Regions from separate parts of the Rhizobium sp. BT03 genome, predicted to be linked through region 2. Evidence: predicted binding sites of a transcription regulator. Region 2 holds the regulator's gene; each other region holds the start of a gene.

Region 1 (4,811 bases), 1.1 Mb from region 2:
TTTTGCCTCCGAAATTGCGCAAAAAACAAAGAACAATGTCACCGCTCAATGAGCGGTGACGCGACTTCAAGCGGAATCACTTTATCCGGCGGACGCCATAAGCCGCTGAATCTCCAGCATATCGTTGCGAAATTGCACCATCTCCTCCGCTTTCAGCCGCTCGTCGGGGATCCGCAGCAGATAGGATGGATGCACCGTCACGAAGAGCGTGTGTCCTCCTTCGATCACCATCGCCTTTCCCCTGACGTCCTGTAGGCGTTCTTTCACATCGGTCAGCGCCGCAAGCGCCGTCGCCCCCATGGCGACGATCAGCTTCGGCTTGATGAGCGCCAGTTCCCGATCGAGCCACCAGCGGCAATGTTTCACCTCGCCCATATTGGGCTTCTGATGGATCCGGCGTTTGCCGCGCGGCTCATATTTGAAATGCTTGACTGCGTTGGTGACGTAGAGCGCCGATCGGTCGATGCCGGCTTCGGCAATCACCTGGTCGAGCAGCTTGCCGGCCGGACCGACGAAGGGGCGCCCGGCAATATCCTCCTGATCACCAGGCTGCTCGCCGACGAACATCACCTGCGCATCGCGCGGCCCCTCGCCGAAGACGGTCTGCGTCGCCTTGGCATGCAGCGGACAGCGGGCGCAGGCGGCGGCTTCGGCGCGCAGGGCTTCGAGCGTGCCGGCCGGCGCCTTGGGTTCGGCAGGGATATTGCGCGCCGCCTGCTGCAGCCGGTCGTGAAAGGGCAGCGATTGCGTTGCCTCCCTTGCCGCCATCTCCCGCACCTTGCTTTCGGCCGATGTGATCAGACCCGGAATGAGATCGGCCTCCGGCAGGTTCTTCCAGTATTTTTTCGGCATTTCCGCTTGCATCGCCTTCAGCTTCAGCCGCGCCGGATTGAAGATGCTGGCATAATAGGTGCGCCAGAGATCGTCGGTGGCATCGGTGAGATTGGGCTTCTCGCACGGCGCGTCGTTCATCGTCAGCCGTTCGCCGTCCCAGGCCGCCGAGCCCTTGGGCGTGGCGATCAGCCAGTCCATATCGGTGAAACGGCGCTGGAAGAACGGCGCGGTCCGCCTGACGATATGATGGTCCGGCTCGAACCAGGCGATGAATTTTCGACGGCCCGCCGCTGCCGCACCAACCTCTTTGAACCTGACGAAGGCCGTCATCTTGTGGGCGTCGCGCCGGACATTTTTTGCCATCAGCCGAGCACGCACGACATCCTCGTCGGAGGCCACCTCCAGCACTTGCCGGTCCAGCTGCAGCCGCCAAAGCAGGCGGTAAAGCAGGGAGAAGCGCGCCGCGTCGGAATGGCAAAGCACCGTCTCCGCAAGCTCGATAAAGGCGGGCGGCACCGTCATCGGCTTGCGTGTCACAGGGGCGGGCGGCATGGCGTCGCGTTGAAAGGCAAGATCGGCCTCTGCGCTTTTTTCCCGCCAGTCGATTTCCTCAGGCAAGATGCCGGCGGCGGCAAAAGCGCGCGAGGCATCGCGCCATTCGGCAAGATCGCCCCGTCCTGCAAGCACGACCCGGCGCATCATAGCAGAGACAACTGTTCAGGTTTCGGCTCGAACATGGCGCGAAGGTCCGGGCGGTCGATCAGCCGGCGCGGCGACCAGCCTTCCGCCGAGATGAAGGACTGGACTTTCTTGATCGAGATGCCGAGCCGCGAAAGATCGTCGAGCCGCAGCCGGCGAAAGCGGCGGGCCGAAACGATTGATTTGACCGTCTTGGTGCCGAGACCGGGAACGCGCAGTAGGCGTTCACGTTCGGCTTTGTTGATATCGACGGGAAATTCGGCCCGGTTGGCGAGCGCCCAGGCAAGCTTCGGGTCGAGGTTGAGGTCGAGCATGCCGCCCGTCTGGTTGGCGGTAATTTCGTCGATGCCGAACCCATAGAACCGATAGAGCCAGTCGGCCTGATAGAGCCGGTGTTCGCGCATCAGCGGCGGCTTGATCAGCGGCAGGTTTTTCGATGAATCCGGGATCGGGCTAAAGGCGGAATAATAGACACGCTTCAGGCCGTAACTGCTGTAAAGCCGGCCGCTGGTCGCAAGGATCGTCGCGTCATTCGCGCCGTCGGCGCCGACGATCATCTGCGTGCTCTGGCCGGCCGGTACGAAGCGCTGGCGCTTCCTCGTGCGCAGCGTCGGCTCGCCGGCCGCCTCGATCTTCAGCCGCAGATCGCCCATCGATCGGCGGATATTGGCGGGCTTCTTTTCCGGCGCGAAGCGGCTGATGCCGTTATCCGTCGGCAACTCGATGTTGAGCGACAGCCGGTCGGCGAAAAGCCCCGCCTCCTCGATCAGCCGCGGCGACGCTTCGGGGATCGATTTCAGATGGATATAGCCGCGAAAATTATGGGTCACGCGCAGTTCGCGGACGATGCGGACCATCTCCTCCATCGTATAATCGGAAGAGCGGATAATGCCGGAGGAAAGGAACAGGCCCTCAATATAGTTGCGGCGGTAGAATTCCAGCGTCAGCCAGACGACTTCCTCGGGCGTGAAGCGCGCCCGTTCGACATTGCTCGACGAACGATTGACGCAATAGGCGCAGTCGTAGATGCAGAAATTGGTCAACAGTATTTTCAGAAGCGAAATGCACCGCCCGTCCGGCGCATAGGCATGACAGATGCCGGATCCCTCGGTCGAACCGAGCCCGCCGCTTGTTCCCGAATCGCGCTTCACCGTGCCGCTGGAGGCGCAGGAAGCATCATATTTGGCGGCGTCGGAAAGGACCGCCAAGCGTTCTGTTAGCGATTTCTTCATTGGCATGTTCACTATATGTTCTTACGGGCAAAGTCAATCGCGGCGATCCTGCCTTAACCGCGTTTTTGCGCCTGATGACCCGCCGTGGCGGTGGCTCGCTTTTTCGTCTATGCGAATTTTCTGGAAATCGGCCTTGGCGATCTGCTATAAGCACTTAACTAGGATTGTGGCACGGTTCCGAAGCTCCCCTTCGGGACCTGTTTTCTTTTGTGTTCGCGCCTACTGCGTAGATACAAGGAGTGAAGGACAGAAAAATGGTTGATAAGGTACCGATGACACAGGGTGGTTTCGTCAAGCTGCAGGAAGAGCTGCGCTGGCGTCAGCAGGAGGAGCGCCCGCGAATCATCGAGGCGATCGCCGAAGCCCGTGCTCATGGCGACCTTTCCGAAAACGCCGAATACCATGCCGCCAAGGAAGCCCAGAGCCACAATGAAGGCCGCATCAGCGAGTTGGAAGATCTGACGGCGCGCGCCGAGGTCATCGACCTCACCAAGATGTCGGGCGACAAGATCAAGTTCGGCGCCAAGGTGAAGCTCGTCGACGAGGACACCGAGGAAGAAAAGACCTACCAGATCGTCGGCGACCAGGAAGCCGACGTCAAGGCCGGCCGCATCTCCATCTCCTCCCCGATCGCGCGCGCGCTGATCGGCAAGGAAGTCGGCGATTCCATCGAGGTCAATGCGCCCGGCGGCTCCAAGGCTTACGAAATCCTCCAGGTTTCCTGGGGCTGATCGCCCGCCACAGACGAGACCCCTCCTTTGCCTGATATGCGTGACGTCGAGATCATCGCGCCCAATTTCAAGCGCCGGCTCTCCGGCGTCACGTCGACCATCGTCCAGCTCATCCCCTGCCAGATCCGGCTCGGCGTCAGGATCGCAACCCTCGGCCCCGGCCTGCCGGAGGGTCTGCCGAAGCTGCGGTGGTCGCAGCTCCCAGGTCTCTGGCGCCCGCCGGCGCGCCGGCGCCGGCGTGTCTGGCACGCCCGCCGCAACAATGAGATGGCCGTCGGCATCCTGCTTCGCCACCTGCTGCGCATGCCGCTGAAACTCGTCTTCACATCAGCGGCGCAACGCCGCCACACCGCCTATACGAAATGGCTGATCCGCCGCATGGACGCTGTCATCGCGACCAGCGACCGATCCGGCTCGTTCCTCGAGGTGCCGCACACCGTCATCCAGCACGGCGTCGACCTTAGCCTGTTCCACCCGCCGGAAACGGCGGAAGACACCATTGCCGCCACCGGCCTGCCCGGCCGCCATCTGGTCGGCTGTTTCGGCCGCGTGCGCCATCAGAAGGGCACCGATCTCTTCGTCCGGGCGATGATCGAACTCCTGCCGCAGCACCCGGAATGGACGGCCGTCGTCTCCGGCCGGGTGACGGCGGAACACACGGGCTTCGCGGACAAGCTGAAGGCCGATGTCGCGGCCGCCGGCCTTGGCGACCGTATCCTCTTCCTCGGTGAAGTGCCCGATATTAAGGTCTGGTATCGCCGTTTAACGCTTTACGTCGCCCCTTCCCGCAACGAGGGTTTCGGCCTGACGCCGCTCGAAGCCATGGCTTCGCGGACGGCGGTAGTGGCATCCGACGCCGGCGCCTATGCCGAACTCATCGCCGAAGGCGAGACCGGCTCGGTCGTCGCCGCCGGCAACGGCGAGGCGCTGACGCGGGCCATCGCGCCCTATATCGCCGATCCCGGTCGGGCGATCGCGCATGGCGAGAATGCACTGCGCCATGTCAGGGCGAATTTTGCGCTGGAGAAGGAAGCAAACGCGATCGGCGCCATTTACGACCGCCTTCTCGGCGACAACCGCTAAAGCAGAAAAAGAAACGGCCCGTCAGATGACGGGCCGCCGCAAAGATTACCAACAATGAGGCTGGTTATTCGGCGGGCTGGAGCCCTGCGGCCGACGTGTCTTCGGTCTCCCCGCCCAAGGCTCTGGCAAGCTGCGCCGTATCCAGTTCGTTTTCCCAGCGCGCCACGACGATCGTCGCTACCGCATTGCCGACGAGGTTGGTCAGCGCCCGGCATTCCGACATGAAGCGGTC
Region 2 (4,811 bases):
GACACGCCTTTCGAGATCGGCGACATCGTCACCGGCAGGGCACGGCTGACGCCGCCGTCAGGCCCCGCACTTCCCGAACTCAACGACTTCTCCTTCAGCGCCTATTTCGACGGCATCGGCGCCAACGGCCTCTTCTACGGCGCTCCGGAGAAGGATTTGGAGGCGGGTCCGCAAGCGGCAAGATCGACGTCGGACGCTCTGCTCGAATGGCTCTACCGGCTGCGCAGCAGCATCGGCGACCGCATACGGTCGATCCTGCCCGGCGACACCGGCGCCTTTGCCGCCGCGCTGGTGACCGACGAGCGGCGCGCCATCTCGAATGCGACGACGGAGGCGCTGCGCCAGTCGGGCCTTGCCCATATCGTCGCGATCTCGGGTCTCAACATGGCGCTGTCGGCCGGCATTTTCTTCGTCGGCTTTCGCATGCTGCTCAGCCTCTTTCCTGTTGTCGCTCAGGCCTATCCGACGAAGAAGATCGCAGCCGCTGGCGCGCTCATCGCCGTCACCGCCTACTTTCTGATCTCCGGCTTCGGGGTCTCGGCCGAACGCGCCTTCATCATGATGGCCATCATGCTGATCGCCGTCTTCTTCGATCGGCCGTCGATCAGCCTGCGCAATGTCGTTCTCTCGGCGCTTGTTATCATCGCCATTTCACCCTCCGAAGTCTTGGGCCCGAGCTTCCAGATGTCCTTTGCCGCGACATTGGCACTGGTATCGGGCTATCAGCTGTGGAAGGATCGGCGCGTCCGCGAAAACGCCTTGCTCAAGCTGCCGATCTTCCGCCCGGTCGTGGCCGTCGCCGGTTTCTTCGGCGGCGTCCTGCTGACCTCGCTGATCGGCGGTTTTTCCACGGCGCTGTTTTCGATCGAGCATTTTCATCGGCTGACCGCTTACGGCCTGCCGGCAAACCTCGCGACGATGCCGATCATCTCCTTCATCGTCATGCCGGCCGGGCTGCTGGCGATGTTGCTGATGCCGTTCGGTCTGGACGCTCCGCTCTGGGAGGTGGTCGGCTTCGGTCTCGACCTGGTGATCGCTGTCGCCAAGACGGTGTCCGGCTGGGGCGGTGATATCGGCGTCGGCCGTCTGCCCGCCTGGTATTTCGCCGTCGCCGTGGCAGGCTTCCTGTTGCTGACGCTGCTGCGCACCCGGCTGCGCCATGCCGGCACATCGATCCTCGCCGTCTCGACGCTCATCCTGCTGGTTCTCCCGGCCCCTCGACCGCCGGATCTGGTGATTTCCGAGGATGGCAGCCTGGTCGCGCTGGTTGCAGTGGCGGCAATGGCTTCCAACCGTGAAAACCCGCCGGATTTCATCTTCGACCAATGGCAGAGAGCGCTGGTCCTGCCGACGCATCACCCGCCGAAAATGCTGGACGGCCCCGCTATTCCTCCGGAGGGAGAAGACCGCCGCGTCAGGCTTTCCCGCGATCAGCAAAACGAAGCGAGGACGGCGATGCGGGCGGCCGCCGCGGGCGGTGAAGCAAACCGCTTTTCCTGCGTCAAGAAGGCCTGGTGTACATCGAGGCTTGGCAATGGCCGCGTCATAACGGTCATCGACAATGCCGCCTATCTCGGTTCGGCCTGCGACGCGGCGGATATTGTCGTGACGTCTGTTCGCCTGCGGTTCAACGGCTGCCGCTCAGGCGCGACGCTCTTCACCGGTGAGACGCTGCGCAGGTCCGGTTCCGTCGAATTGCGCTTCGCGGACGCCGGCCTGGAGGTCGCAACCGCATTCGAGAGCCTGTCGCGGCCGTGGATGCGCCATCGTGCCTATGACTGGCGCAGCAACAGTTTTGCCGAAACCGGCCCGTCCAGCGTCAATGATAGCGGCGAATGAGGCCGACGAGCTTGCCCTGCACCTTGACGCGGTCCGGTCCGAAGATCCGGGTCTCGTAAGCCGGGTTGGCCGCTTCAAGCGCGATCGAGGCGCCCTTGCGGCGGAAGCGTTTCAGCGTCGCTTCCTCGTCGTCGACGAGGGCAACGACGATATCGCCGGGACTTGCTGTGCTGCCGTTGCGGATGATCACCGTGTCGCCGTCGAAGATGCCGGCGTCGATCATCGAATCGCCCTTGACCTCCAGCGCGTAATGTTCACCGGAGCCGAGCATGTCTGAGGGAACGACGATGTCGTGGGTGTTGTTCTGGATCGCCGAGATCGGAACGCCCGCAGCGATTCGGCCCATGACCGGCACCGAGACCGAGTTGCCGTTGTCGGCGGCGGGTTTGACCGGTGCGGGGGCGGCGACCGGCTGGGGCTTGCCGAGGCTGCCCTCGATGACGCTCGGCGAAAAGCCGCGCCGGGGCTGGATGCTGGGGCTGTAAGCTTCGGGAAGCTTGATGACCTCGAGCGCCCGGGCGCGGTTCGGTAGGCGGCGAATGAAGCCGCGTTCCTCAAGCGCCGTGATCAGGCGATGAATGCCGGATTTCGAGGCCAGATCCAGGGCATCCTTCATCTCGTCGAAAGACGGTGGAACGCCGGATTCCTTCATGCGCTCATGAATGAAAAGGAGAAGCTCCTGTTGTTTGCGCGTGAGCATCGGCGTGTGACCCCTGATTGAAACAAATCCAGAACAGACACTATATGTTCCATATGTGTTCCGCAAGTGGCTAAATTTCCGTAAAACTTGCCGCCAACTCGTTGAGATTTTTATTTTCATTCGCCGGATTGGCGCCATGTCTTGCATTGAGGATAGCGCCGTCGCACATCTCTTCGCGATTGCAGAAGGGGATATCATGAACACGCATGCCGCCAAACCGCACCCGCTCGATCATGTCGTGCTGCCGGTCGTCAATATCGATCTGGCGCGCGAAAGGCTCGGCAAGCTCGGCTTCACCGTTGCCGCCGACGCCCGCCATCCCTTCGGAACGGAGAATGCCTGCGTCTTCTTTGCCGACAAGACCTATCTGGAGCCGCTCGGTATCGCGAGCGTCGAGGAGAGCGAGGCATCGGCGCGGCAAGGCAATGTCTTCACCGCCCGCAACCGCGCTTTCCGCTTCCGCTGCGGCGATGAGGGGCTTTCGGCGGTGGTTTTCGGCACTGAAGATGCCGGCATCGACCATCAAAGCTTCATTTCAGGCGGATCGAGCGCCGGCGAGATGCTGGAGTTCAGCCGGCCGATGAAAATGCCGGATGGTTCTGAAAGCGTCGGCAGCTTCAAACTGGCCTTTGCGGGCGATCTGCGGGCACCCGATTTCTTTCTCTTCACCTGCCAGCGCATCAATCCATTGCCGGCCGACCGCGGCGCGCTGGAGACACACGCCAATGGCGTGACCGGCATTGCCGAGATCGCGCTCAGCGCGCCCGATGCCGCCGCCTTCGCCGGCTTCGTCAGCCTTGCCATGGCGCAATCGGCCGTCGAGAAAACCGGTTTCGGGGTCAATATCGCGGCGCCGAATGCGAAAATCAGCCTGATGACATCGGAAGGACTGGAGGCCTATTTCGAGGCCGCCGTCTCATCCGCCGATCGCGGTCTGCGCGGCCGGGCGATCCTCTTCACTGTTGCCGATCTTGCCGTGACAGAAGCGCATTTGGCTGCTAACGGAGTGACATACACGCGCAAGAACAACCGCATTTTGGTGAAGCCGGCGCCCGGGCAAGGCACGCTTTTCGCCTTCGAGGAAAGATGATGAGCACTGATACGAATTCGGAAGTCAGGATCGGCGAGGGCGCAGGCCAGGTCACCTTTTCCAATAGCGGCCGCCTGTCGCTGATTGCCGGCCCTTGCCAGATGGAGAGCCGCGACCATGCCTTCATGGTTGCCGGCACGCTGAAAGAGCTCTGTGCCAAGCTCGGAATCGGCCTCGTCTACAAGAGTTCCTTCGACAAGGCGAACCGCACCTCGCTCTCGGCCGAGCGCGGCATCGGGCTTGAAAAGGGCATGGAAGTCTTCGCCGACCTGAAGAAGGAGTTCGGCTTTCCCGTCCTGACCGACGTTCACACGGCCGAGCAATGCGCCGAAGTGGCAAAGGTGGTCGATGTCCTGCAGATCCCGGCCTTCCTCTGCCGCCAGACCGACCTTCTGATCGCCGCCGCCGAGACCGGCCGCGCCGTCAATGTCAAGAAAGGCCAGTTTCTTGCTCCTTGGGACATGAAGAACGTGCTGAAGAAGCTCAACGCCAGCGGCAACCCGAACGTGCTGCTCTGCGAACGCGGCGCCTCCTTCGGCTACAATACTTTGGTTTCCGACATGCGCTCACTGCCGATCATGGCATCGATGGGCGCGCCCGTCGTCTTCGATGCGACCCATTCCGTGGCGCAGCCGGGCGGGCAGGGCGATTCCTCCGGCGGTCAGCGGGAATTCGTGGAAACGCTGGCGCGCGCAGCGGTGGCGACCGGTATTGCCGGCGTTTTCGTCGAAACCCACCAGGACCCCGACAACGCACCGTCCGACGGCCCGAACATGGTCTATCTCAAGGACATGCCGCGGCTTCTGGAAAAGCTGCTGGCCTTCGACGCCGTCGCCAAGGGCTGACAGTCAAAAGCCTGACATGTTCGTGCTATAGCGACGATCGGACATGCAGGTCGAGGGTGCCGCAATGCGCCATTGTAATTTGCACGCCTTCGATTATGACAGGCTTCGAACGATTGATCACCCACCGAGCAGGAAGAACCCATGACTGCAATCACCGATATCATCGCCCGCGAGATTCTCGATAGCCGTGGCAATCCCACCGTCGAAGTCGATGTCTATCTCGAAGACGGCAGCATGGGCCGCGCGGCCGTTCCCTCGGGCGCCTCGACCGGCGCGCATGAGGCGGTCGAGCTACGCGACGGCGGCAAGCGCTACCTTGGCAAGGGCGTGCAAAAGG
Region 3 (4,811 bases), 320 kb from region 2:
CGATTTTTCCTCCAGCGACTGGATCGTCTGGATGCGCAGGCCGATGCCCTCCGGCCGCTCCTCCCCCGTCGCGGTCAGCACGAAGGATTTTCCCGACTCCAGTACGTCGCGATACTGGTTGAGCATTTCCGAAAACAGCACCGCCTCGAACTGGCCGGAGGAATCGGAAAAGACGATGATGCCCATCTTGTTGCCGGTGCGGGTCTTGCGCTCCTGCTTCGAAATGACGGTGCCGGCGAGGCGCGCATTGAAGGCGCCCTGTTTGATCGCCTGGGAAAATTCGGCAAAGGTCTGCACCCGCATCTTCTGCAGGATGTTGCTGTAGGAATCGAGCGGATGGGCGGTGAGGTAGAAGCCCAGCACCTGGAACTCCTTGAGCAGCCGCTCGGAGGCAAGCCAGGGCGAAAACGGCGGCAGGGAAATTTTTTCAGGCCCCGAGGTCAGAGTGCTGCCGAATATGTCCGACTGGCCGCTCAGCTTGTTCTCCTGGGCGCGCTGGGCATAACCGAGGATACGGTCGAGGCCGGCTGAAAGCTGGGCGCGGTCGGTGCCGAAACAATCGAAGGCGCCGGCAAAGATCAGGCTTTCGAGCACGCGGCGATTGACCTGGCGCGGATCGATGCGCAGGCAGAAATCCTCGATACCGGCAAAGGGCTTGTCGCCGCGCACCTCGACGATATGGTCGACGGCGGATTCGCCGACGCCCTTGAGGGCGGCGAGCGCGTAGTAGATGCGGTTGTCGCCGGTCTGGAAATGGCGGAAGGAGGTCTGCACCGAAGGGGCGATCACCTCGATGCCGAGGCGCTTGGCATCCTGGCGGAAATCGTTGACCTTTTCCGTGTTGGACATGTCGAGCGTCATCGAGGCGGCGAGGAATTCGACCGGATAATGCGCCTTCATGTAGGCCGTCTGGTAGGAGACGATGGCGTAGGCGGCGGCATGCGACTTGTTGAAGCCGTAATTGGCGAACTTCGCCAGCAGTTCGAAGATATTGTCGGCCTGCGGCTTCGAGACGCCGTTCTTGACGGCGCCGACGACGAAGCGTTCGCGCTGCTGGTCCATCTCGGCCTTGATCTTCTTGCCCATGGCGCGGCGCAGAAGGTCGGCTTCACCAAGTGAATAGCCGGACAGGACCTGGGCGATCTGCATCACCTGCTCCTGATAGACGATAACGCCCTGGGTTTCCTTGAGCAGGTGGTCGATCATCGGATGGATCGACTCCAGCTCCTCGTCACCATGCTTGCGGGCATTGTAGGTCGGGATGTTCTCCATCGGGCCCGGGCGGTAGAGCGCCACCAGCGCGATGATATCCTCGATACAGTCCGGCTTCATGCCGATCAGCGCCTTGCGCATGCCGGCACTTTCCACCTGGAACACGCCGACCGTCTCGCCGCGCGACAGCATCTCGTAGGTGGGTTTGTCGTCGAGAGGAATGGCGGCGAGATCGACATTGATGCCGCGTTTGGCGACGAAATCGACCGCGACCTTCAGCACCGTCAGCGTCTTCAGGCCGAGAAAGTCGAATTTGACGAGGCCGGCCTGCTCCACCCACTTCATGTTGAACTGGGTGACCGGCATGTCGGAGCGCGGATCGCGATACATCGGCACCAGCTTGGAAAGCGGGCGGTCGCCGATGACGATGCCGGCGGCATGCGTCGAGGCATGGCGGTAAAGCCCCTCGATCTTCTGGGCGATGTCGAGCAGGCGCGCAACGACCGGTTCCTTCGCCGCCTCTTCCTGCAGCTTCGGCTCCTCCTCGATCGCTTTGGAGAGCGGCGTCGGATTGGCCGGATTGTTCGGCACCAGCTTGCAGATCTTGTCGACCTGGCCGTACGGCATCTCCAGCACGCGGCCGACGTCGCGAAGGGCGGCGCGTGCCTGCAGCGAACCGAAGGTGATGATCTGGGCCACCTGCTCGCGGCCATATTTGGCCTGGACGTAGCGGATCACCTCTTCGCGGCGGTCCTGGCAGAAGTCGATGTCGAAGTCCGGCATCGAGACGCGTTCCGGGTTGAGGAAGCGTTCGAAGAGCAGCGAAAACCGCAGCGGATCGACGTCGGTGATCGTCAAAGCGTAGGCAACCAGCGAACCGGCGCCCGAACCGCGGCCAGGGCCGACCGGAATGTCGTGCTGCTTGGCCCATTTGATGAAGTCGGCAACGATCAGGAAGTAACCGGGAAAACGCATGCGCTCGATGACGCTGAGTTCGAAATCCAGCCGCTCGCGATAATCCTTTTCCTCGTAGCCCGGCGACATGCCGAGCGTTGCAAGCCGCATGTCCAGCCCTTCGACCGCCTGGCGGCGCAACTCGCTCGCCTCGGCGCGCTCGGCCTCCTCGGCGTCGTCGGTCGCACCGGTGAAGCGCGGCAGGATCGGCTTTCGGGTCTTCAGCACGAAGGAGCAGCGCCTGGCGATCTCGATCGTGTTCTCCAGCGCTTCGGGCAGATCGGCGAAGAGCTTGGCCATCTCGGCCCGGCTCTTCAGATAATGGTCCGGGGTCAGGCGAAAGCGGCTGTCGTCGGAGACGATGGCATTGTGGGCGACCGCCATCAGCGCGTCATGGGCGTCGTAATCGTCACGCGTCGGAAAGAAGGCCTCGTTGGTCGCAACCAGCGGCAGGTCGTTGCTGTAGGCGAGCCCGACGATCTTCTGCTCGTGACGTTTGTCGTAGGTGCCGTGCCGCTGCAATTCGACATAGAGCCTGTCGCCGAAGAGACGTTTCAGCGCCAGCAGCCGGGCCTCCGCCTGCGCGGGATGGCCCTCCCGGATCGCCGCGTCGACGGGCCCGGTCAGGGCGCCGGTCAGGGCGATCAGCCCTTCCGTGCCGGCCTCCTCCAGCCAGGAGGCACGGATATGGATAGCCTGGTTGCTTTCACCGCCGAGATAGGCGCGGCTGACGAGATCGACGAGCCGTTCGTAACCGGCATCCGTGGCGGCGAGAAGAACGATCGACGGCAGCTTGACCAGCGCCTGCTGGCCGCCGCGCTTTTCCGTTTCCAGCCCATCTTCCATGTCGATCGAGACCTGGCAGCCGATGATCGGCTGCAGGCCCTCATCCATCGCCTTCTGGGAGAATTCCAGCGCGATGAACAGATTGTTGGTATCGGTGATGGCGATCGCCGGCTGGCTGTCGCCGGTCGCCTTGTAAAGGATCTTCTTCAGCGGCAAGGCGCCTTCGAGAAGCGAATAGGCGGAATGGACCCTCAGGTGGATGAAGCCCGGCGTGCCGCCGATCGCCTCACCCGTGGAACCCTTTGCCGTATCCGCCATGTCATGCCTTCCCAATCACCCGAATGAATCGGACGCATTGTCGGCATAGAGGGCGATGATGTCCAGAAGAAGTCCCGCGTCCGGACCGCATGATTGCCATGCGGTCCCCTGAAAACTTTAGATCGCCATGACGATGAGCGAGAAGCTGGCAACGAACATTGCGATGGAGGTGAATGCTGCGATATCACGGATCATGTCAGTCATTTGGCTCTCCTTTACTCGTTATGTTTTCAATTTGTTCGATGTATGTTCCATTGTCAACAGGAATCTTTTCCTTCTTTCTTGCGTTTGAAAAACCCGAAATGCGCATTGCGAATCGGTAGGCGGCAGCGAGCGATCCGATGGGGCGGCTCCTCCCCCTACCCGATCCGTGACGGATCGGACACGCTGCCCGAGCGGCAGACCGCCTCTCACGGCGACCGCCTGTTTTTGGCTTCCGTTCTGTTTTTGTTCTTTACATGGCGCAGCATATTTGCCAGCATCCGGCCGGGAGGAGAACGGCATGTTCGACATTGCGATGCTCAATGAATTCGTCGTGGAGGCCAAAGCTGCGACCTATGTCGGCGGCGGTGTGCCGCGCACGCCCTGCCGGCCGGGCGCTCACGATATCGGCTATGAGCGCGGCGACTGGCGTTATCTCGACAGTTACTTCGGCGGCACCGATTTCGCCGGACAGGAGGTTGTCTGGTTTGCCGGCGAGCCCGTCTGGGTGATGAATTATTTCGGCTGGATCGTCGCACCGGAGCTCATCGACGGCGCTGCCGCCGGTGCGGTGATCAAGGCGGCACTTTCAGCCATGTATCGGCAGGGACGCTTTCTCGGCGGCATGGAATTCGACCATCCGCTCGGCCGCTATCTCGATCGCAGCGAAGGGAACTGCGAGCGGTTCAGCGGCAATGAATGCATCATGGTCGACTTCAGGAAAGCCTATATGCTCGAATATCGCGGCGGATTGGTCGTCCCCTAATTGCAAGCCGACATATTGGAGCATGAAGTTATCCGAAAACCGCACACACTTTTCGGCATCATGCTTTAGCTCGTTGTTTTTATGCATGTCGTTATCCCGGAACCGCTGCACACTTCCGGGCGACATGCATTAGAAATCGACGATCTTGCCATCGGAGATCGTCACACGCCGATCCATGCGGCGGGCGAGCTCGTGATTGTGGGTGGCGATGAGGGCCGCGAGGCCGGACTGGCGCACCAGCGCCTCCAGCGCGTCGAAGACGTAACTTGCCGTTTCCGGGTCGAGATTGCCGGTCGGCTCATCGGCAAGAAGCAGGGTCGGCGCATTGGCGACGGCGCGGGCGATCGCAACGCGCTGCTGCTCGCCGCCGGAAAGCTCGCCGGGGCGATGGGCGCCGCGGTGGCCGATGCGCATATAATCGAGAAGCTGGCCGGCCCGCTCTCCTGCTTCCTTCCAGGACAGCCCGGCGATCAGCTGCGGCATCATGATGTTCTCAAGCGCGGAAAATTCCGGCAGCAGGTGGTGAAACTGGTAGACGAAGCCGATTTCGCTGCGGCGGATCGCCGTGCGCTTG

Evidence for each region. Region 2 encodes LexA, which represses DNA repair genes until DNA is damaged. Its sites were predicted from a motif close to TGTTCNNNNTGTGTTCNG; they were not measured.
Region 1: the regulator LexA is predicted to act here: its motif matches at 2,771-2,788, upstream of QMO80_RS19590 (putative DNA modification/repair radical SAM protein).
Region 3: the regulator LexA is predicted to act here: its motif matches at 3,507-3,524, upstream of dnaE (DNA polymerase III subunit alpha).

The regions. Positions count from the first base shown of each region.
Region 1 covers NZ_CP125640.1:4,027,338-4,032,148, reverse strand. The annotation lists gene QMO80_RS19595 (UdgX family uracil-DNA binding protein) at 82-1,533, opposite strand; gene QMO80_RS19590 (putative DNA modification/repair radical SAM protein) at 1,533-2,765, opposite strand; gene greA (transcription elongation factor GreA) at 3,020-3,496, shown strand; gene QMO80_RS19580 (glycosyltransferase family 4 protein) at 3,524-4,579, shown strand; gene QMO80_RS19575 (dicarboxylate/amino acid:cation symporter) at 4,644-4,811, opposite strand, start outside.
Region 2 covers NZ_CP125640.1:635,097-639,907, reverse strand. The annotation lists gene QMO80_RS03090 (ComEC/Rec2 family competence protein) at 1-1,839, shown strand, start outside; gene lexA (transcriptional repressor LexA) at 1,820-2,539, opposite strand; gene QMO80_RS03080 (VOC family protein) at 2,736-3,629, shown strand; gene kdsA (3-deoxy-8-phosphooctulonate synthase) at 3,629-4,474, shown strand; gene eno (phosphopyruvate hydratase) at 4,616-4,811, shown strand, end outside.
Region 3 covers NZ_CP125640.1:958,361-963,171, forward strand. The annotation lists gene dnaE (DNA polymerase III subunit alpha) at 1-3,270, opposite strand, end outside; gene QMO80_RS04770 (DUF5680 domain-containing protein) at 3,773-4,237, shown strand; gene QMO80_RS04775 (ABC transporter ATP-binding protein) at 4,367-4,811, opposite strand, start outside.